One region of the Rahnella aceris genome, then DNA from elsewhere that is predicted to be linked to it. Evidence: predicted binding sites of a transcription regulator. Region 1 holds the regulator's gene; each other region holds the start of a gene.

Region 1 (5,798 bases):
CATGCACACCGGGGATGAAATTCCGCACGTCAGCCGTGAAGCTTCGTTGCGGGATGCGTTGCTGGAAATCACCCGAAAAAATCTGGGCATGACGGTTATCTGCAACGATTTGATGAAAATCGAAGGGATCTTTACCGATGGGGATTTACGACGCATCTTTGATATGGGCGTCAACATCAATACGGCATCGATTGCGGATGTGATGACGACAGGCGGTATCCGCGTGCGTCCTTCACTGCTGGCAGTTGATGCGCTGAATTTAATGCAGGACAAACACATCACTTGCGTGATGGTTGCTGATGGTGACCAGTTGCTGGGTGTGTTACATATGCACGATATGCTGCGCGCTGGCGTAGTTTAATTGAGGAATTCCCTGAATGAGTAATAGCGCAGCCCTGGTGGAAACCTGCTACGGTCCGGTCAGTGCGCAAGTGCTTGAACGGGCAAAAGCAATCCGCCTGCTGATTTGCGATGTCGATGGCGTTATGTCTGATGGCCTGATCTATATGGGAAATCAGGGAGAAGAGCTGAAAAGTTTCAACGTTCGCGACGGTTACGGTATCCGCTGCCTGCTGACATCCGATATCGAAGTCGCGATTATTACAGGCCGCAATGCGAAATTACTGGAAGATCGCGCTAAAACTCTGGGCATACGCCACTTGTATCAGGGGCAATCTGATAAGCTTTTGGCCTTCCGCGAACTGTTAGATACACTGTCTCTGCGGGCCGAAGAAGTGGCGTACATTGGTGATGACCTGATTGACTGGCCGGTGATGGCCGAAGTGGGTCTCTCTGTCGCGGTTCAGGATGCACATCCTGTTCTGTTACCGAAAGCGCATTATGTTACCCGTATCGCGGGTGGACGTGGTGCAGTACGCGAACTGTGTGATTTGATTCTGCTGGCGCAGGGTAAGCTGGAGGACGCCAAAGGGCTGTCGATATGAGTAAAGCAAAACTTTGGATTATTCTGGCGCTGACTGCCATCGTTCTGGTGCTGATTGGCTGGTCATTATCTGACAACAGCGATGATGTTCCGCAAGCGGTCAATGATCAGGATCCGACTTACCAGACGTCCCACACCGTTACGATGGTGTATGACCCGATGGGCAGCCTGACGTATAAACTGGTTTCAGACCAGGTAAAATATTACACCGCTGATCAGGTGTCATGGTTTACCAATCCGGTCGCGACCATGTATGACAAGAACAAAGTAGCCACCTGGGTATTGCGTTCTGATAAAGCGAAACTGACTCAGGATAAAATGCTCTATCTTTATGGGCATGTGCAGGCAGACAGCCTGACACCTGAGACATCACAGCTGCAAAGAATCAAAACGGACAATGCACGGGTTAACCTGACGACACAGGACGTTGCCTCAGACGATGAAGTGACGTTGTATGGTACAGGTTTTACATCTAACGGCATGAAAATGCGTGGTAATCTGCGTGACAAAACAGCAGAGCTGATCGAAAAGGTAACGACCTCTTATGAAATTCAAAGCAAAAAATAAAATCCGTGATCTCCTGATCGTCAGCTCATTGTTAGCCGTCAGCGTTCCGGCATTTGCCTTAAAAGACGATACAACGAAACCGATCACCATTGATTCAGCAAACCAGGCGCTCGACGTCAATACCAATACCGCGACCTTTACCGGCAATGTGGTCGTCAATCAGGGTACGATCCAGGTTAAAGCCGACAAAGTGGTCGTCATCCGCCCGCAGGGGGTTTCCGGTAAAGAAGTGGTAGAAGGTTACGGCAACCCGGTGACGTTCTACCAGATGCAGGATAACGGTAAGCCGATTAAAGGCCATGCACAGAAAGTCCGCTACGAAGTGGAAAATGACCTCGTCACGCTGACCGGCAACGCTTACCTTGAGCAACTGGACAGCAATGTGAAAGGCGACCGTATTACCTATCTGGTACAGAAACAGCAAATGGAAGCCTTTAGTGATAAAGGTAACCGTGTGACGACCGTTCTGGTACCTTCGCAGCTGCAACAAAAAACGCCTGCAGCGGGCGGCCAGCCGACCAAAAAGAGTAACTGATATTTTATGGCTAAATTAATCGCAGAGAATCTGGCAAAGGCATACAAAGGCCGTAAGGTCGTTGAAGATGTCAGTCTGATGGTCAACTCGGGTGAAATCGTCGGGTTATTAGGGCCAAACGGTGCGGGTAAAACCACCACCTTTTACATGGTCGTGGGCATCGTCCAGCGCGATGCGGGCCGCATTATCGTTGATGATGAAGACATCAGCCTGCTGCCGCTGCATACCCGCGCCCGTCGCGGTATTGGCTATCTTCCGCAGGAAGCCTCCATTTTCCGTCGTCTGAGCGTATTTGATAACCTGATGGCGGTGCTGCAGATCCGTGACGATCTGACCAAAGAACAGCGTAATGACCGCGCTAATGAATTAATGGAAGAGTTCCATATTTCTCATTTGCGCGATAACCTCGGTCAGTCACTGTCTGGTGGTGAACGCCGTCGTGTTGAAATTGCCCGTGCACTGGCAGCGAACCCTAAATTCATCCTGCTGGATGAACCGTTCGCCGGGGTTGACCCGATTTCCGTTATCGACATCAAAAAAATCATTGAGCATTTACGTGACAGCGGCCTCGGCGTACTGATCACTGACCATAACGTTCGCGAAACACTCGACGTTTGTGAACGCGCGTATATCGTCAGTCAGGGGAAATTGATCGCCCACGGCACGCCAGCCGACATTCTTGCTGATGAACAAGTTAAACGTGTTTATCTTGGTGAAGAATTCCGTCTGTGATCTGTGCCGCCGGAACCGTGCCTGTTTCAACCTACACTGAAACAGGCCGTCTCTGACAGAAGTGTTGCCGTTTTCACTCATCAACGGAATTAAGCCAAGATATGAAGCAAGGTTTGCAACTCAGACTCAGCCAACAACTGGCAATGACTCCTCAGTTACAACAGGCCATCCGCTTGTTGCAACTATCCACGCTTGAGCTCCAGCAGGAGATCCAACTCGCGCTGGAGAGCAACCCTCTGTTGGAACAAACCGACCTTCATGAAGAAATCGACTCGGTAGAAACCACCGACAGCGAAGGGTTAGACACCCGCGAGGCACTCGAGCAGAAAGACATGCCGGAAGAGTTGCCGCTGGACGCCACCTGGGATGAGATTTACACCGCAGGCACGCCGTCAGGCACCGGCAATGATTACAGCGACGATGAGCTACCGATTTACCAGGGCGAAACCACGCAGACACTTCAGGATTACCTGATGTGGCAGGTCGAGCTGACGCCGTTCTCTGATACCGATGCCGCGATTGCCACGTCAATCGTCGATGCAGTGGATGACACCGGTTACCTGACCGTCTCCCTTGACGACATTCTTGAAAGCGTCGGTGATGAAAATGTCACCATGGACGAAGTCGAAGCCGTACTTAAGCGCGTTCAGCGTTTTGATCCGGTGGGTGTCGCCGCCCGTGACCTGCGCGACTGCCTGCTGATCCAGCTTTCTCAATATGCGACTGACACGCCTTTCATCACTGAAGCCCGTCTTATCATCAGCGAACATCTCGATTTGCTGGCGAACCATGATTTCCGCGCACTTATGCGATCAACCCGGTTAAAAGAAGATACACTGAAAGGAGCGATGCTCCTGATCCAGTCTCTTGATCCGCGTCCGGGCCAGTCTATCAACACCGGCGAATCCGAATACGTGATCCCGGATGTGCTGGTGCGTAAAGTGTCAGGTGTCTGGGCGGTAGAACTCAATTCCGACAGCATTCCGCGTCTGAAGATTAACCAGCAGTACGCCGCGATGGGGAATTCCGCACGCAGCGACAGCGACGGGCAATTTATCCGCAGCAATCTGCAGGAAGCCAAGTGGTTAATCAAAAGCCTGGAAAGCCGTAACGACACGCTGTTGAAAGTGACGCGCTGCATCGTTGAGCAGCAGCAGGCGTTCTTTGAACTGGGTGAAGAATTTATGAAACCTATGGTACTGGCAGATATTGCCAGTGCCGTGGAAATGCACGAATCGACGATTTCACGTGTGACGACGCAGAAGTTCCTGCACAGCCCGCGTGGCATTTTCGAACTGAAGTATTTCTTCTCCAGCCATGTCAGTACAGACAGCGGTGGCGAGGCATCGTCAACCGCGATCCGGGCGCTGGTGAAGAAATTAATCGCAGCGGAGAATCCTGTAAAACCGCTCAGTGACAGTAAGTTAGCGACCCTGCTTTCCGATCAGGGAATTATGGTTGCGCGTCGGACTGTCGCCAAATACCGAGAGTCTTTGTCCATCCCGCCCTCAAACCAACGTAAACAGTTAGTTTGACCTCAACAGAGAAGGAAGACATTATGCAGCTCAACATTACCGGACATCACATTGAGATCACGGATCCCCTGAGAGAGTTCATCACGTCGAAGCTGGCTAAGCTTGAGCAGTATTTCGACAGGATTAATCAGGTGTATGTGGTGTTGAGCGTGGAAAAGGTGCAGAAAGTAGCGGAAGCCACTTTGCATGTGAACGGAGGCGAATTACATGCCACCTCGGAACATCAGGATATGTACGCAGCGATTGACGGACTGGTTGATAAACTGGCCCGACAGTTGAATAAACATAAAGACAAACTGAAACAGCACTGACATTCATGTAGCCAACCCTGTGCTACAAACCTTCGGGCATCGGCTTGTGACCTTCGGGAAACGAGCCGATATAGCTTTAAGGGTGAAACAGCGCAAAAGTGAAAGATGACATGATTAACGATACTGCAATGCAATTAACGTCGGTGCTTAATGCCGAATGCACCAAAAGCGGCGTTCATTGCGCCAGCAAAAAACGCGCACTGGAAATCATCAGTGAGTTGGCCGCCAAACAATTAAATTTGTCGCCGCAGGTGATTTTTGACGCCATTTTGACCCGTGAACGTATGGGGAGCACCGGGATCGGTGCCGGGATCGCCATCCCGCACGGTAAGCTGGAAGAAGACACTTTACGTGCCGTCGGCGTATTCATTCAGCTTGAACAACCGATTGCTTTTGACGCCATCGATAATCAGCCGGTAGATTTGCTTTTTGCCTTGCTGGTACCGGCAGATCAATGTAAAACCCATTTACATACATTATCTTTAGTCGCTAAGAAATTAGCTGATAAAACAGTGTGTCGCCGTCTGCGTGGCGCGCAAAGTGACGAAGAACTGTTCCAGATAATGACTGAAAACGAATAAATTGCTGATTCCCGGTACAGTGCCGGGAAAATGAATTCTGCACACTGAATGCCAGGGGAGTGACACCATGGTGCTGATGATTGTCAGCGGCCGTTCCGGTTCCGGGAAGTCGGTTGCCCTACGGGCACTAGAAGACATGGGTTTTTACTGTGTGGACAACCTGCCGGTGGTGTTATTGCCGCAGCTTGCCCAGACCCTTGTTGAACGTAATACATCAGCGGCCGTCAGCATTGACGTCCGTAACATGCCGGAAACACCGGAAGTTTATGAGTATGCGATGTCACAACTGCCGGAGAGCTTCTCACCGCAGTTGTTATTCCTTGATGCCGACCGCAATACTCTGATCCGCCGCTACAGCGACACCCGTCGTCTGCACCCGCTTTCCAGCAAAAATCTGTCCCTCGAAAGTGCCATTGATGAAGAAGCCGATCTGCTCGAACCACTGCGTTCGTCTGCGGATTTGATCATCGACACCTCCGAAATGTCCGTGCATGAACTGGCAGAAATGCTGCGTACCCGTCTGCTGGGTAAACGCGAGCGCGAACTGACGATGGTGTTCGAATCCTTCGGTTTCAAACACGGCATTCCGATTGA
Region 2 (5,798 bases), on a different contig from region 1:
TCTCCGGTGAAAGGTTTTTGGAACGATAGATTCTTATGTTTATAGCTTTGCAACGAATGTGCCAAAAGCCGTGCAGCAGAAAAATTGTGCACAAAGTCACGGTATGACAAGGAATTAGACAATGAGAGGCGCGATCAGAAGAGGTTTTTTTGCCCTGAATCAGGGCAAAAAGCGTGAACCAATGAAAAATATGATGCACTGAAATTGTGCGCAAGCACCAGAAAAGCGCCCGATTTGTTCTTCAAACGGGAATCAGCGCTGCTCCAGCTCATCCAGATCGTTATACAAATCGCTTATCTGATGAATACGCTGGCGGCCTGAAGCGAGCATATCGTGCAGCAATGCATTGCTGAGCAAATTCGCCAGACTCATGGCAGAAGAATAACTGTCGAACGCCGATACGCTGTCGAGCGGAGCAGCCAGATGCCAGGTTGCCAGCGGGATAAGTGTCTGCGCCTGCGGCTCGCAAATCAACAACACCGGCACGCCAAGTGACTGTAACTGCATCAGAATTGCCTTCGCCATGCGCGGCCTGCGGCGGAAAGCGACGAATATCACCACGTCCTGCGCGGTAAGATCCACCAGTTCTTCCGCCAGCGTTTGCCCCGGCTGCGGCATTATCATCACGCCAGCGCGCACCTGAATCAGTTGCTGACGCAGGTGCAGCGCCACCGGGTAACTGTTACGAAAACCCAGCAAACGTACTTGCCGCGCCTGATTCAGGGCGGCGATCAGCGCACCGAACTGGGTGCCATCAATCTGGTTAATCCACTGCGTCAGGTTGGCCATTTCCTGTTTATAGTGCCGTGATAACAAGGTGTTACCTTGCACTGCGTCGCGGCTGTCGGTCAGCGGCATCCCGCTCTGGCGCAGGGTGCGCATTTCATCGCGCATATCGCGGTAGCTCGGGTAACCGAGGCGTTTGAACAGGCGGCTGACCGTGGCTTTCGATACGCCGCTAAGCCGCGCCAGTTCGGCGCTGTTATAGCTCATCAGGTCGTCAATACTGGCAAAAATAAAGTCGGCCACCCGCTGTTCCTGCGGCGTCAGTTCTGCGTAATGGTCACGCAGACGCTCATCAATCTGTTTCATCTCTGGCCCTTTTGTAACCAATGTTTCAGTAAATCAGCGGAACATACCATGCACTATGCTTGCCAATGCAAGAGAAATTAGCGCTAAAGCTGCAAGGTTTTGCCGATGTGGAACACCTCTTGCTTAACTTTATCCCTACGCGCCCACAACCCTGCAAGCACGGGCAGCATAAAAAAGCGTTTCTAAAAAGGACATCGCATGATTAACAGTAACAGCGCACCGCTGGGCATGGCGGTCACACCTCATCATCTGGCGAGCCAGAGTGCGCTTGCGGTATTGCGTGAAGGCGGCAATGCCATCGAGGCCATGGTGGCTGCGGCCGCGACGATTGCCGTGGTCTATCCGCACATGAACGGGCTGGGGGGCGATGGCTTCTGGCTGATCGTGCCGCCGCAGGGCAATCCGGTGGCGATAGACGCCAGCGGTGCCGCAGGCTCCCTCGCCTCTCTCGATTTCTACGCCGGTGAAACGCACATTCCGCACCGTGGCCCGAAAGCCGCGCTGACGGTAGCGGGCACCGTCGGCGGCTGGCAGGAAGCGCTGAATGTGTCGGCTGAATTTGGCGGCGAGCAAAAACCGCTCTCCCGCCTGCTGCGTGACGCCATCCGTTATGCCGCTGATGGTATTCCGGTGACAGCATCGCAGGAAGCGGCAACCCGCGCCAAGCAACACGAACTGAAAGATTTCCGCAGCTTTGCCGATGTTTTTCTGCCTAACGGCGATGTGCCCCGCGCCGGAAACCGCTTCACTCAGCCGCAACTGGCGCAGACGTTATCGATGCTGTGCGAGGACGGGCTGAACAGTTTCTATCGCGGTGAGCTGGCCGACAATATGGCCGCCGACATGGAAAAGCTCGGCATGCCGGTGACCCGCGCTGATCTCGCGGCTTACAAGCCACAGCGCCGTGTGCCGTTGCGGCTCAAACACAGTAAAGGCGAAATCTACAACCTGACACCCCCGACGCAGGGACTGGTTTCGCTGGCGATCCTCGGCCTGACTGACCGTTTGCCGCTGGAAACCATGGACGAAAGTGCCACCATTCACAGCGTGGTGGAAGCCACCAAACTGGCGTTCGGTCTGCGCGATCGCTTTATCACCGATCCGCGCATGATGACGCAGGATGCACAGGAACTGCTGGATCCACAGTATCTCGATGCTCTTGCGACCCGCATCAAACCACACAGCGCCGCCGACTGGGGTAAAGGTAAAGGGCCGGGCGATACCGTCTGGATGGGCGTGATGGACAGCAGCGGGCTGGCGGTTTCTTTTATCCAGAGCATTTATCACGAGTTCGGCAGTGGCGTGGTGCTGCCGGGCAGCGGCGTGTTGTGGCAAAACCGCGGCGCGTCCTTCAGCCTTGATGCCGGTCATTTACTGGCGCTGGCACCGGGCAAGCAACCGTTCCATACCCTCAACCCTGCCGCCGCACGCTTATACGACGGGCGCACCATGGTTTACGGCTCAATGGGGGGTGACGGCCAGCCGCAAACGCAGGCCGCCGTGTTTATCCGCCATGTAGTACAGGGGCAATCTTTGCAACAGGCGATCAGCGGCCCGCGCTGGCTGCTTGGCCGTACCTGGGGCGAGAGTTCGGATTCACTGAAACTGGAAGGCCGTTTTGCCTATCCGACGCTGGCCGGGCTGAGGCAGCGTGGTCACGACGTCGAACTGTTGCCGGATTTCAGTGAAGCCGTCGGTCACGCCGGTGCCATCGTTCGTCACACCAACGGCATGTTTGAAGGTGCCTCCGACCCGCGCAGCAACGGCAGCGCCGCCGGTTTTTGATCAGGGTTTGCATAACAGAATGGATAAGGAAGCAGAATGAAAAATACCTCCGCAGCGACCGACTGGGCCGCCTATATCCGCCAGATGGAATCCGTTCTGGCGCTGGAACTCGACGACGCACGCCGTCAGGAATTGCTGGTGCAGTTCAGCCGCATTGCCCAAATGGCACAACCGCTGATGGATTTACCGCTGGATCCGCGTCTGGAAATTGCCGGGGTGTACCGCGCATGAAATCGTTTGATAGCTTTACCGTCAGCCAGTTACATCAGGCGATTGCGCAGGGCGAAATCTCGGCCACAGAAATCGCCACCTCCACGCTCGACGCCGTTGAACAGGCCAATCCGGTCATCAACGCCTGGACGCAAATCACCGGCGATCGCATGCTGAGTGAAGCAGCGAAAGTGGATAAAAGCCGCGCCAGCGGTGCCGTACTTCCGCCGCTGGCGGGCATTCCTTATGCGGTGAAAAACCTGCTGGACGTGGCCGGTGAAGTGACGCTGGCCGGTGCCAGCCTCAACAGCAGCAACGCCGCTGCACGCCATGACGCCTGGACGGTTTCACGCCTGGCTTCTCAGGGCGCGATGCTTTCCGGCATGCTGAATATGGATGCTTACGCCTACGGTTTCACCACAGAAAACAGCCATTACGGTGCCACCCGTAACCCGCGGGATCTGGCGCGGGTAGCCGGAGGCTCTTCCGGTGGTTCGGCCGCCGCCGTGGCTGCCGGGCTGGTGCATTTCACCCTCGGCAGTGATACCAACGGCTCGATCCGTGTGCCGTCCTCATTAAGTGGTATTCTCGGCCTGAAACCGACCTTCGGGCGGATTTCACGTCGCGGCAGCCAGCCGTTTGTCGCCAGCCTCGATCACATCGGCCCGATGGCACGTTGCAGCGAAGATTTGTCGCAGGTCTATGACGCCATACAGGGCACGGATCCGCAGGATCACTTTCAGGCTGACAAACCTGTCACAGAAACATTTTCCCAGCTTAAGCGCGGGCAACAGGGCCTGCGCAGCGCCGTACTGGGCGGATACTTTTCTCTCTGGTGTGACGACCACGCCAAAGCAGCCGTACACCGGATAGCGCAGGCACTGGAAGCCCAGGAAGAAATTGAAATGCCACAGGCCGGGCTGGCACGATCCGCCGCGTTTATCATCAGCGCGTCGGAAGGCGGCAATCAGTACCTGCCAAAACTGCGCAGCATTCCGGAACAGTTTGAGCCACTTTCACGTGAGCGTCTGCTCGCTGGCGCAATGATCCCGGCGGCATGGTATGTTCAGGCGCAGCGTTTCCGTCAGCAATTTCAGCAGCAAATCTTGCCCTTGTTCGATCATTGGGACATTCTGATCGCCCCTGCCACGCCGTGTCCGGCAACGTTGCTTGGTCAGGAAACCATTCGCATCAACGGTCAGGATCTGCCGACACGCGCCAACATGGGCATGCTCACGCAGCCAATTTCGTTCCTCGGCTTGCCGGTGGTGACGGTGCCGGTCACCACGTCGACCGGCCTGCCGATAGGATTACAATTGATTGCGCCACCGTGGCGCGAAGATCTCTGCCTGCGTGCCGCCTGGGCACTTGAGCAGCAGGGAATAGTGAATGTCAGCAGTTCTCCGGTGATGCCCGCGTAACAACCCGCATCCCCGTTTTCCCAGGGTGAAGTGAAAAGAGTAAAGAGAGTCACTATGAAAACTGAACATATCGACCGCCCGGCGATCCTCGCCGAAATGAATGCGGCGTTTTATCGCTATGAACAGGCGCTGATCACCAACGATACGGCCGTACTCGACGAACTGTTCTGGCACGACCCGCGTACCGTGCGCTACGGCGCGGGAGAAAATCTTTACGGCATTGACGCCATCCGCGCATTCCGCACAGCGCGATCGTCACAAGGGTTAGACCGGGAACTGGTCAACACGACTATCACCACGTTTGGCGATGACATGGCTGTCGCCAGCACAGAATTCCGCCGGGAAGGCAGCGACAAGATTGGTCGTCAGCAGCAAACGTGGGTGAAGATGGCGAGTGGATGGAAGATTGTGGCGGCGCATGTGAGTCTGATGGTTTGACCGAACCAATGGGCGGTTCAGCTTTGGAAAGCTGAGGAAACTGTTCTTTTCCAGGAATGGACGGTGACAATTTCGGTTCCCACCGAGGGGAAATCTGAACGGTGATAATTTCGGTTTCTCAATAACAGCGATCACTTATCGCGCTGCGCCGAAACCGCCCAAAAGGGGAAAGTGCTTTTCCCCTTTTGGATTTCCCCTCGCTGTTACAACACGCGCTTCGCTCGCTGGCTATGTTCCAGTTACCACCATGACAGGCTGGAAATCTTGCCGCTCTGCGGTTCCTTCTCTCGGTCTTCGAGCCATAGGTCTCGAAGCCGCTCCGTTCAGCAAGATTTCTGAATCGCCCGTGGGCTTTTTAAAAAAATATAGTGAGGTTGTGAAGTTGAAGCCTGAGGCCGGTTCCAAAATCGCGCCGGAGGAGAGGTGTAAAACCGCGCGTCTTTTTGCGCGGGTTGTAACCCGAACGGAGGGCACCGCGGAGCGGCGGGATTTTGCGGCTATCGCTATGGCTTATGAAACATAGCCAACGAGCAGAGCGCGCAGTGAAAGAGCCTGGGATTCTTAAGGGGTGCGGCGATAGGCGCCCCTTAAGGCCAGTTTGGGCGGCGAGCCCAAGGTTTTGAATTTGAATTTGAATTTCGAGATTAAACACCGAAATGTTTAACCCAATGTTCCGCAATTTCCTGCCGCTTACACACCCACACGCGATCATGCGATTCGACGTAATCGAGAAACCGCTGTAAAGCGCGAAATCTCCCCGGGCGTCCCAGGATCCGACAATGCATCCCAATCGACATCATTTTCGGTGAGGTTTCGCCTTCGGCGTACAACACGTCAAATGTGTCTTTCAGG
Region 3 (5,798 bases), on a different contig from region 1:
CGCAACAGTTCCGGCGCGACGGTCAGCACAAATGCCGCCAGCACCACGCCGATGGTTGAGCCCATACCGCCCAAAACCACAATAGCGAGAATCAGTGCAGATTCGAAAAAGGTGAAAGACGTCGGATTAACGAAGCCCTGATACGTGGCGAAAAACACGCCAGCAATTCCGGCCGTGGAAGCCCCGAGGGTAAAGGCAGACAGCTTGACCAGCACATGATTCAGCCCCATCGCGCGGCAGGCAATCTCATCCTCACGCAGCGCTTCCCACGCGCGGCCAATCGGCATGCGGGTCAGCCGGTGTTTGATAAACAACACCAGCAACACCACCAGAACCAGCACGGCATAGATGAAGATAAATTTCATATTCGGGTTGTAGGTCAGATGGAAAAACTCGTGGAACGGCACGCCGCCCTCTTTCGCCCGCCGGCCAAATTCCAGCCCGAAAAAGGTGGGCGGAGGCGCGGAAACACCGTTCGGGCCGCCGGTAAACGACAACCAGTTGGTCAGCACCAGCCGGATGATTTCACCGAAACCTAACGTCACGATCGCCAGATAGTCGCCGTGCATACGCAGCACCGGGAAACCCAGCAACGCACCCGCCAGCGCGGCCATCACCGCCGCCAGCGGCAGCATCGACCAGAAGCCGAGGCCGAGATACTGATACCCCAGCGCCAGCCCGTAAGCCCCGATGGCGTAAAACGCCACATACCCCAGATCGAGCAAACCGGCCAGTCCGACCACGATATTCAGCCCGAGGCCGAGCAGCACATAAATCAGTCCCAGAATGGCGACCGTCAGAATGTATTTGGTGGCGACGAACGGGAAGAAAATGGCCAGCACAATCAGCAGCGGAATAACCCAGCGCAGATGACTTTTATAATCCGGCGACCGGACATAGACGCCCGCGCTGTCGGATTCGAAACGCGCACGCATTTTCTGCCCGGCTGTGGTTTCTAAAAATGCACTGAGCAGGAAGCGGCCCGTCATCACCGCAGCAATGATCCAGACCAGCCTCTGGCTATGAAAGTTAAAACTGTAACCATCGAGCACCACGCCGACCACCGGCCCGAAAATAATCAGCGCCACCAGCCCGGCAAAAATGGCATCCAGCAGACAGCGTTTAAATGAAAATCCGCTGTTCACAGCAGTTTGTGACATCATTTTATTTCCCTCACACTTTCGTCACGACCGGACGGCCCAGCAGGCCCTGAGGGCGGAAAATGAGGATCACCACCAGCAATCCAAAGGAGAACACATCTTTGTAATCAGAATTCACCATGCCCGAGAACTGCGCTTCGGCAATCCCCAGGATCAGCCCGCCCAGCATCGCGCCGGGTAATGAACCAATGCCGCCGAGCACCGCCGCAGTAAAAGCTTTGATGCCGATGATGAAACCGGCGTAGAAATCAAACGTGCCGTAGTTCATGGTCACCAGAACCCCGGCCAGTCCGGCCATCGCTGCGCCAATCATGAAGACCAGCGAGATAATGCGGTCAGTGTTAATACCCAGAATGGAAGCCATTTTTCTGTCCTGCTGCACCGCACGACACATACGACCAAGTTTGGTATTACTGATAATCCACGATAAAACCAGCATGCCAGCCAGCGACGCCACCAGAATGAAAATTTTGGTGTAGGTCATCTGGACAAAACTTTCGCCGATATGAAAACGGAATGCGCCATCCAGCATGGTCGGAATGCCCTGCTGTCGCGGCCCCTGACTGATTTGCGCGTAATTTTGTAAGATAAGTGACATGCCGATAGCAGAAATCAGCGGTGCAAGACGGGTCGAATTACGCAGCGGCTTATAGGCAATGCGTTCAATCGCCCAGCCATACACGCCGGTGACCACGATGGTGAACACCAGCGTGCCCAGGATCAGTAGCGGAAAAGAGTGAAGCCCGAAGAAGGAAAGCAGCGCCAGCGCGATGGCACAGAGGTAAGCCGAAATCATATACACTTCGCCGTGCGCAAAGTTGATCATGCCGATAATGCCGTAAACCATGGTGTAGCCGATGGCAATGAGACCGTAGACAGCACCGAGCGTAATGCCATTAAACAGTTGTTGCAGGAAGAATGAATCCATAAATACGCAGTCTCTTTTTGTGACCGCGCCTGGCTAAGGGCGCATTCATTAAAGCTAATAAAGCGTTATCGTTGCAGCCAGTTTGGACCCGGCCAGCGCACAAGAGCCGGAGCGTACATTAAGTACGTGAGCCAGTTCTTTCATAAAGAGTGAGCACTGCCCGGGTTCAAAATGGCAAATAAGAGTGCTTTATTCCTTAACTTCCTGATATTTGCCTTTGTCGTCCCATTTATAAACCACGTAATCAGAGACTTTCAGGTCGCCTTTACTGTCCCAGGCTTTTTTGCCCATGACGGTATCGACGCTGTTGGCTTTAAGCCAGGCGCTGGCTTTGGCGGAATCGCTGCCGCCGGTGGCTTTGAATGCCGCGGCAATAGCCTGAACGGAGGCATAGGAGTAAAGGGTGTAGCCTTCCGGCTCGAACTTGCTGGCGCGGAATTTATCGATAACGACTTTGCCTTCCGGGATCAGACGCGGGTCTTTGCCGAAGGTCATCAGAATCCCGTTGGTATATTGCGGGCCACCCGCGGCGGTGACCATTTCTTCGTTGACGATACAGTCGCCGGAGAAGAACGTGGCCTGCACGCCCTGCTCACGCATCTGGCGTACCAGCGGACCGGCTTCAGGATGGCAACCGCCGAAGAACACCACGTCCGGTTTCTGCGCACTGATTTTGGTGACCAGCGCGTTGAAGTCTTTTTCGCCGCGCGATAACCCTTCATACATCACTTCTTTCACGCCACGCTTGTTAAGCGCCGCTTTGGTGGCATCCGCCAGCCCCTGCCCGTAAGTGTCTTTGTCGTGGATAATGACCACTTTTTTGGCTTTCAGCTTGTCGATGATGTAATCACTGGCAACCTGCCCCTGCTGGTCGTCACGTCCGCACATGCGGAACATATCACTCATGCCGCGTTCGGTGATTTGCGGGTTAGTGGATCCCGGCGTGATGGCGATAATGCCGGCATCGTTGTACACCTCAGATGCGGGCATGGTAGAAGATGAACAAAAATGCCCGACCACCGCCTGCACTTTATCCTGATCAACAAGACGGTTAGCGACCGCAACGGCCTGTTTCGGTTCGCAGGCATCATCGCCCTGCACCAGTTTGATTTTCTCGCCGTTGATTCCGCCAGCGGCATTAATGTCTTCAGCGGCCTGTGTGGCACCATGCCAGTACTGATCGCCATAGGTGGCATTCGGGCCGGTGAACGGGCCAGCGACGCCAATCACGATATCCGCACGCGCGGTAAACGCAGTGACCAGACAGCCTGCCAGCAACAAAGAAAGAGGACTTTTAATAAATTTCATCGACATCATCATGATCCTTAGGACAGAGTTTATGCAAAACGGGTTATGGAAAACGCATGTAGCAAAAACACCAACACGAAGTCGTAATCAGAAAATCTGAAATTTAACGCTTAAGCCTTAAGACTGAGGGTTTCCCGCTTATCTCCGGGGGTGAAAACATCAAAGGTAAAAAAACATAAGCAAAATATCTGCCATTGTTACTCAACCTCTGAGAATGTGACGGGTTATGTGAGTATAGATAGCGACGGGAGAGCGTTACGGGCAACTGACAGAAACAACGACGGGATCACATCGCACCGCGCTGGTGCACAAGCACGGTTTTGCACGCACGCTTACGCCGGGTGACATTTTTATTCTTTGCTTCTTGCGGCGGGTTGTTTTGTAATATGGGCAGATGATTGCAACGGGAAACTACTGAACAATGAAGAAATTATCCTGCCTGACGGCTGTGGTTCTGGCTCTGTCGTTAACTGGCTGCGCCAGCGATTATGTGATTAACACCAAATCCGGTGACCAGTTTTTCGCCCACGGCGAACCGGATCGTGACCGCAATACCGGCATGACCAGCTACACCGACATGAATGGCGATTATCATCTGATGAACACCAATGATATTGCGGGCATTGTGAAGAAGTAGGGTTACGGATGGGAATTGCATTTATCTCAAAACCTGGCCGATGACACACATGGTCGGCTTAACAAAACAGTCATGCTATGTGGTGCACAAACGGCACGCAATATCACGACTGTTTTGAGAATCAGATTACTCAGTAATAAAACGTGAAACAGACGCAGCAAGATTTTGTGCCTGATCTCGCAGCGCATTGGCGGCAGCAGAAGACTCTTCCACCAGGGCCGCATTTTGTTGAGTCACGCTGTCCATTTCCACTATTGCCTGCCCTACCTGAGATATTCCCCTGTTCTGTTCATCCGATGCCTGAGTAATTTCATTCAGTATTTCGGTAACATTAGCCACTTTGGTCACAATGTCATGCATGGTAGTCCCCGCCTGTTCTACCAGATCTGACCCTGCATTAATTCGCTCTACCGATTCACCAATTAAACCTTCTATTTCTTTTGCAGCCTGAGCGCTTCTCTGCGCAAGGCTTCTCACTTCGCTTGCCACAACAGCAAATCCCCGCCCCTGTTCGCCAGCACGCGCCGCTTCAACAGCCGCATTGAGAGCCAGAATATTGGTCTGAAAAGCGATGCTATTAATTACCGTCGTAATCTCAGCAATTTTTGCTGAGCTTGCAGTAATTTCATTCATAGTTTTCACCACATGAGAGACGAGTTGCCCGCCTTTATTCGCCGTTTCTGAAGTACTGCCCGCCAGGCGGCTGGTATGATGAATATTGTCCACGTTCTGTTTAACCGTCGCAGTTAACTGCTCCATGCTGGCTGCCGTTTCTTCAAGCGCAGCAGCCTGTTCCTCAGTGCGTGCGGATAAATCATTATTACCTGCCGCAATTTCTGCGGAGGCATGGCTCACCTGCGTCACACCGGTACGAATATCCCCGATGATACGGCGGAGATCGGTGTTCATCTCATCTACAGCTTGCATCAGTTCTCCCAGCTCATCACGACGCGTGGTATTGAGATGGGCTCTTAAATCACCGCGCGCTATCTGTCTGGCGACGTCAAGCGTGTCAGCCAGAGGCTTCACAATTTGGCGGGAAATAATCAGTGCAATGCCAATACTTAATAAGACTGCTGCTACCAGGAGTGAAGTCATCCATATAACTGCATTTCTGATATCGTCATGCGCCGCGCTCAGCTCCGATTCAAATATATTGTCACTCAGGGTGGTCAGCTTGCCGCCTGCTTTCGCAAGCAACTGAGTCGCTTCCTGCTCAGCAATATAGGATTGGAGGTAGTTTCCGGCACTCGCCTTTTTGGCCGAGACCGAGCGTTCAATTTCTTCAAGTATGCTGACATCAGCCGGATTTAACTGGGATTTGACGGCATCCATTTGCTGAATCGATTCATCCATAAAACCTGTTAAAGCCTGAAGGGATTCCTCAGTATTCTCAAACTGGAGGAGTTTTACACGTGTCGCCACCCCATCAATGTGTCTGACGATATCCCCTAACGCGATCGCGGTGACAGCACGTGCGGGATCTCGTGCATAGGACTGAGCCAGACTGTTAATCTCAGATTCTTCGCGTGTCAGCACAAAACGACTGACAACAAGATCACGTTGTTGGGTCTCGCGGACCGTTTGAGCACGCTTGTCACGATACGTCTTCATGACCTCTGACATTTCATTAAGCATCTTCAGGTGCTCTGTATCCCAACGAAGCAACCTGAGACTTTCAATTTTTTTATCAACCTGCTGTAAGTTCACCTCATTCATTGTGATGTATTTTTCATCGTGCGTTTTCACATATTCCAGTCTTTCA

Evidence for each region. The regulator sigma-54, encoded in region 1, starts transcription at its own class of promoters, with help from an activator protein. The targets are predictions, from matches to a motif close to GTTGGCACANNTTTCGCTNT.
Region 2: the regulator sigma-54 is predicted to act here: its motif matches at 1,199-1,218, upstream of GW591_RS00195 (gamma-glutamyltransferase family protein).
Region 3: the regulator sigma-54 is predicted to act here: its motif matches at 3,573-3,592, upstream of GW591_RS08970 (branched-chain amino acid ABC transporter substrate-binding protein).

Annotation. Positions count from the first base shown of each region.
Region 1 covers NZ_JAADJV010000002.1:539,861-545,658, forward strand. The annotation lists gene kdsD (arabinose-5-phosphate isomerase KdsD) at 1-361, shown strand, start outside; gene kdsC (3-deoxy-manno-octulosonate-8-phosphatase KdsC) at 378-944, shown strand; gene lptC (LPS export ABC transporter periplasmic protein LptC) at 941-1,510, shown strand; gene lptA (lipopolysaccharide ABC transporter substrate-binding protein LptA) at 1,488-2,045, shown strand; gene lptB (LPS export ABC transporter ATP-binding protein) at 2,052-2,777, shown strand; gene rpoN (RNA polymerase factor sigma-54) at 2,879-4,312, shown strand; gene hpf (ribosome hibernation promoting factor) at 4,336-4,623, shown strand; gene ptsN (PTS IIA-like nitrogen regulatory protein PtsN) at 4,722-5,204, shown strand; gene rapZ (RNase adapter RapZ) at 5,272-5,798, shown strand, end outside.
Region 2 covers NZ_JAADJV010000001.1:30,114-35,911, reverse strand. The annotation lists gene GW591_RS00200 (MurR/RpiR family transcriptional regulator) at 253-1,092, opposite strand; gene GW591_RS00195 (gamma-glutamyltransferase family protein) at 1,291-2,877, shown strand; gene hpxX (oxalurate catabolism protein HpxX) at 2,914-3,108, shown strand; gene GW591_RS00185 (AtzE family amidohydrolase) at 3,105-4,508, shown strand; gene hpxZ (oxalurate catabolism protein HpxZ) at 4,563-4,946, shown strand; gene puuE (allantoinase PuuE) at 5,591-5,798, opposite strand, start outside.
Region 3 covers NZ_JAADJV010000001.1:1,977,887-1,983,684, forward strand. The annotation lists gene livM (high-affinity branched-chain amino acid ABC transporter permease LivM) at 1-1,160, opposite strand, end outside; gene GW591_RS08965 (ABC transporter permease subunit) at 1,174-2,088, opposite strand; gene GW591_RS08970 (branched-chain amino acid ABC transporter substrate-binding protein) at 2,278-3,402, opposite strand; gene GW591_RS08975 (YgdI/YgdR family lipoprotein) at 3,818-4,033, shown strand; gene GW591_RS08980 (methyl-accepting chemotaxis protein) at 4,160-5,798, opposite strand, start outside.